One region of the Oceanicaulis sp. UBA6590 genome, then DNA from elsewhere that is predicted to be linked to it. Evidence: predicted binding sites of a transcription regulator. Region 1 holds the regulator's gene; the other holds the start of a gene.
What was found. Region 1 encodes LexA, which represses DNA repair genes until DNA is damaged. Its sites were predicted from a motif close to ATGTTCCNCTTGTGTTCC; they were not measured.
Positions count from the first base shown of each region.

Region 2: B2Z70_RS10175 (Y-family DNA polymerase) is a predicted target of LexA. The motif match lies at 1,259-1,276, and genes of this name have one in related genera.

Region 1 covers NZ_DJIQ01000027.1:43,432-45,896, reverse strand. Annotated here, with positions in the region: gene B2Z70_RS06085 (ComEC/Rec2 family competence protein) at 1-521, shown strand, start outside; gene B2Z70_RS06080 (2-hydroxychromene-2-carboxylate isomerase) at 525-1,199, opposite strand; gene lexA (transcriptional repressor LexA) at 1,254-1,937, opposite strand; gene trpC (indole-3-glycerol phosphate synthase TrpC) at 2,017-2,465, opposite strand, start outside.
Region 2 covers NZ_DJIQ01000045.1:60,067-62,531, forward strand. Annotated here, with positions in the region: gene ffh (signal recognition particle protein) at 1-699, shown strand, start outside; gene rpsP (30S ribosomal protein S16) at 718-1,140, shown strand; gene B2Z70_RS10175 (Y-family DNA polymerase) at 1,308-2,465, shown strand, end outside.

The sequences.
Region 1 (2,465 bases):
GGCTCGGATGGATGCGGGTGACCGGAGGCGCGCTGATTGCGATCGCGATCGGCCTGTTCATGGTCCAGACCCCGCCCCAGATGATGATCACCGATGGCGGCGTGGTGCTGGCGCGTTTTGAAGGCGGGGGCGAGGAGTTCGCGGTCTCGGACCGAAGGCGCGGTCGCTTTGATGCGCGCGTCTTCCTGCAGCGCGCAGGCGTCAGCAGCACACCCGAACGCGCGGCGCTCCGCTGTGACACTCTGGGCTGTACCGGTCGAACGGCCGAGGGATTGCTGCTGGCTGTCACAGGATCTGCGGAATCACTGGAGTCGGATTGTGCCTACGCGGATCTGATCGTGTTTGACGGCGAGGTCTCCGCGTGGCGCAAGCGAAGATGCCGGGCGCTGGTGCTGGATGACGCCGCCCGCGCCGAATTGGGCGGAATGGAGTTCTGGGTTCAGGACGGGCAGGTCGTGCGCATGCGCAGCGCTCAGGCGATGCGGCGGGAACGCTTGTGGGGGAGAGGTTCTGAAACCTGATCGCTAGAGCGCTTGCAGGCCGCGTTGCTCCATGCGCCAGAGCAGGGCGTCAACCCGGTCCTGGCCAAAGAAGGGTTCGCCCTCAAAGACCATCAAAGGCACGCCCCAATGGCCGGCGGCGTCCTGGTTGGCTTCATTCTCGATGATCTGCCTGTCGATGCGGTCAGACTGCGCATCGGATTCGGCATTGAGCCAGTCCGCATCCAGTCCGGCCGTGCTGGCGGCGTCATCCAGGGCGCCGTCATCGGTCCAGGGGGTGTTGAACCCGGCGCTGGTTCCGCCCCAGATCCGGCGGCTGGCGGCGGCGATATAGGCGAGCCCATCGCCGGCTTCAGCGGCGAGAACGCCCAGACGATTGAGATAGGCGATACGCGGCTGATCGGCCGCGATCTTCAGGGTCGCGAGATCCTGAACAATGGGATCGGGTGAGGGCGCAGAGATGGGCAGCCCCAGACGCTCCGCCTCGCGCGCCACGTCGATGAGGACATAATGGATCCACCGCGGATCGCGCTCTTCAAAGAAGTGCGGACTCCTGACGGCCAACGGACGAACGATGCGGACATCCACCGTGAAGGCGTACCGCTCCCGCAGCTCAAGAAGTCGTTGCGCGGCGATATAGCTGTAGGGGCTTCGGAAGGACCAGTAGAGGTCAAGGCTGAGCGGTGCGGCGTCGGTCATGAGTCTGGCGTCCTCAAAAGGGTGCGCCAGACTATCCTCGCTCGATCAGCGCGCCTAGTGATAGCGGCGGATGAGGCCCACGAGACGCCCCTGAACCTTCACCTCGTTCGGGCCGAAGATACGGGTCTCATAGGCGGGGTTCGCCGCTTCGAGCGCAATCGAGCCGCCCTTCTTGCGCAGCTTCTTCAATGTGGCTTCCTCGTCATGGACGAGGGCGACCACGATGTCGCCGGTATTGGCGGTGTCGCCGCGCTTGATGATCACAAGGTCGCCATCCAGGATTCCGGCCTCGATCATGGAATCGCCGTGCACTTCCAGCGCGAAGTGCTCGCCGCCCGAAATCATCTCGGCGGGAACGGGCAGGCGATCGGTTTCATGCTGGATCGCCTCGATGGGCACGCCCGCAGCGATCCGGCCGAGAACCGGCACTTCCACGCCATGGCTGCGCTCGTCAGAGGCGCTGGATCCGAAGTCCGCGCTGACGACGTTGGTCTTCAAGGGGGCGGGCGAATTGCCGGACCCGCCCTGGGGCAGCTTGAGCACTTCCAGCGCGCGGGCGCGATGAGCGAGGCGGCGGATGAAGCCGCGTTCCTCGAGCGCCGAGACCAGACGGTGAACGCCGGATTTGGAGGCGAGGTTCAGCGCCTCCTTCATTTCATCAAAGGAAGGCGATACGCCGTCTTCGGACAGACGCTTGTTGATGTAGAGCAAAAGCTCGTGCTGCTTTTTGGTCAGCATGATCGCCTCTTGGAACAAAATAGAAACTCTAGAAGTGTTCTATGCATGTTCCATCTTAACGTCAAGTGAAGGCCCAGCGTCAGGCGCGCCCCATGAGGGTGCGCGTCGCCAACGTCACATCCTCCTGCCGCATCAGGCTTTCGCCCACCAGCAGAGCCTTGGCGCCAGCCTCCTGCAAACGCACCGCGTCGTCACGGATGAAAATGCCGCTTTCGGCCACCAGAACGCGATCATCGCCCACAATGGGAGCAAGGGTTTCAAAGGTTTCCAGGCTGGTTTCAAAGGTGCGAAGATTGCGGTTGTTCACCCCCACGAGCGGGCTCGGCAGGGCGAGGGCGCGCTTCATTTCGTCCGCGTCGTGCACCTCGACGAGGGCATCCATGCCCCATTTGAACGCTTCCTCGATCAGGTCCGCGGCGAGGGAATCATCCACGCTCGCGAGAATCACCAGAATGCAGTCCGCACCCAGCGCCCGTGATTCGGCCACTTGCCACCGATCATAGAGAAAGTCCTTGCGCAGGACGGGCA
Region 2 (2,465 bases), on a different contig from region 1:
CTTGACGCCTTTGACGCCAAGCGCCTCGCCGGCCGCATTCTGGGGCGCGGCGACATCGTCTCGCTGGTGGAGAAAGCCGCCGCCGAGGTCGATCACGAGAAAGCCGAACGCCTCGCCAAGAAGATGGCCAAGGGCAAGTTCGATCTCGACGACATGGCCGACCAGCTGCGCCAGCTTCAGAAAATGGGCGGCGTTGCAGGGCTGATGGGCTTCCTGCCGGGCATGAACAAGGCGGCGAAGGCCCAGATGGCCAATGCCGGCTTTGACGACAAGATGCTCAAGCGCCAGGAAGCGATCATCCTGTCGATGACCAAGGAAGAGCGCGCCAAACCGGATCTGCTCAAGGCCAGCCGCAAGCGCCGTATTGCGCTCGGCTCGGGCGTTGAGGTGCCGGAGGTGAACAAGCTCTTGAAAATGCACCGCCAGATGGCGGACATGATGAAGAAGATGGGCAAGAAGGGCAAAAAAGGGGGTTTCCCCGGCATGCCCGGAATGCCGGGTATGGGCGGCGGCATGGCCGGCATGGGTGGCGGCATGCCTCCAGGGCTTGGCGATGCGGCGTCCGATCTTCTCAAGGGACAAGCGCCCAAGGGCGCAGACCTGCCGGGGCTGGGCGGCCCAGGCAAACAGGGCCTGCCAGGCATTGGCGGACCCCTGGGGCCGGATGGCCTACCGCTCGGCCTCTCGAAGAAAAAATGACCTTAAAGGACCACAACCATGTCTGTTAAAATTCGTCTCGCCCGCGGCGGCGCCAAGAAGCGTCCGTACTACCGCATCGTCGTCACCGATTCCCGCATGCCGCGCGATGGCCGCTTCATCGAGAAGATCGGCCACTACAACCCGATGCTGCCGAAAGACCACGAGAACCGCATCTCCGTGGACACCGAGAAAGCCGCCGAGTGGATCAAGAAGGGCGCCCAGCCGTCTGACCGCGTCGCGCGCTTCCTGAAAGACGCTGGCGTCTATGAATGGACCCACGGCAACAACCCGAAAAAGGGCGAGCCTGGCGAGAAAGCCAAAGAGCGCGCGGCTGAACGCGCTGAAAAAGAAGAAGCCAAGAAGGCGGCTGAAGCTGAAGCCGCTGCGGCTCCGGCTGAAGACGCCCCGGCCGAAGAAGCTGCTGAAGAAGCGTCTGAATAAGACCTTTTGCTTCCGGCATTTGATCAACCCCGCCGTGGAAACGCGGCGGGGTTTTTCACATCTGGAGTCAGGGATTCACGCCGCGATCTGACTCTTCCCGCTTTCCCGGTGAACGCATTTGTTCTAGTTTTGTTCTGTAGCGGACAGCCGCCTGCGGAACATGAACCATGCGCAAGCCAGAGACCATCGAGCAGCTCTATCTCGACTTTGACAGCTTCTTTGCGAGCGTCGAGCAATACGCCGATCCGCGCCTGCGGGGCCGCCCGGTCGGGGTGATCCCCATGCAGGGCGCGCGCAATACCTGCATCATCGCCGCCTCCAAGGAAGCCAAGGCGAAAGGCGCAAGCTCGGTGATGACCGTGCGCGAAGCCCGCGAGGCGGTGCCCGACATGATCCTGGTGGATCAGAAGCCCGATCTTTATCGCCGCATGCACGCTTTGATGGTCGCCGAGATCCGGGCCGTGCTGCCCATTGGCGCGGTGAAATCCATTGACGAGCTGACCTGCCCGCTCGACGGGCGGGCCATCGCCGATCCTGAAGGCGTTTCGAACGCGATCAAGGCGCGCATTGCGGCGCAGACCGACGGCGTCGTCACCTGCTCGATCGGCATGGCGCCCAATCGCTTTCTCGCCAAGATGGCCTGCAAGCTGGGCAAACCCGACGGCCTGACCATCTGGCCGCCCGAGGATTTGCCGGGGCCCTTGCTCAAACGTCCGCTCGACGAAGCGCCGGGCATTGGCTCCTCCATGCGCAAGCGCCTTCTGAAGGCGGGCGTGGCGGACATGAAGGCGCTCTGGGCGCTGCAGCCCAAGCAGATGCGCGCCCTGTGGCGCAATGTGGCGGGCGAGCGCTTCTGGTACGCCCTGCACGGCTATGCGGTCCAGGCCGAGCCCGCCAAGCGGCGCATGTATGGCCATGGCCGCGTCCTGCCGCCCAGCCACCGCACCTGGCCCAGCGCCTATGACTGCGCGCGATTGCTGACGGTGAAGGCCGCCCGCCGCATGCGTCGGGACGGCCGCACCGCCGGGCGCATGGGCCTGTGGCTGCGCCATATCGAGGGCGGGTGGAGCGGGGAATTGCCCCTGCACAGCGCCCGCACCGATCGCGATTGCCTCAAGGCGCTCGACACGCTGTGGGCCGCCGCCCAGCGGGCGGACCCGCGCGCGCGCCCCATGCGGGCCGGCATGTATCTGGCCGATCTTGATGATCCCGGCGTCACCCAGACCGACTGGCTGATTGACGACAAGCCCGAGGATCGCGCCCGCCGCAACGCCCTGCAGGACGCCATCGACTCCATCAATAGCCGCTACGCCAAGTCGCTGGTG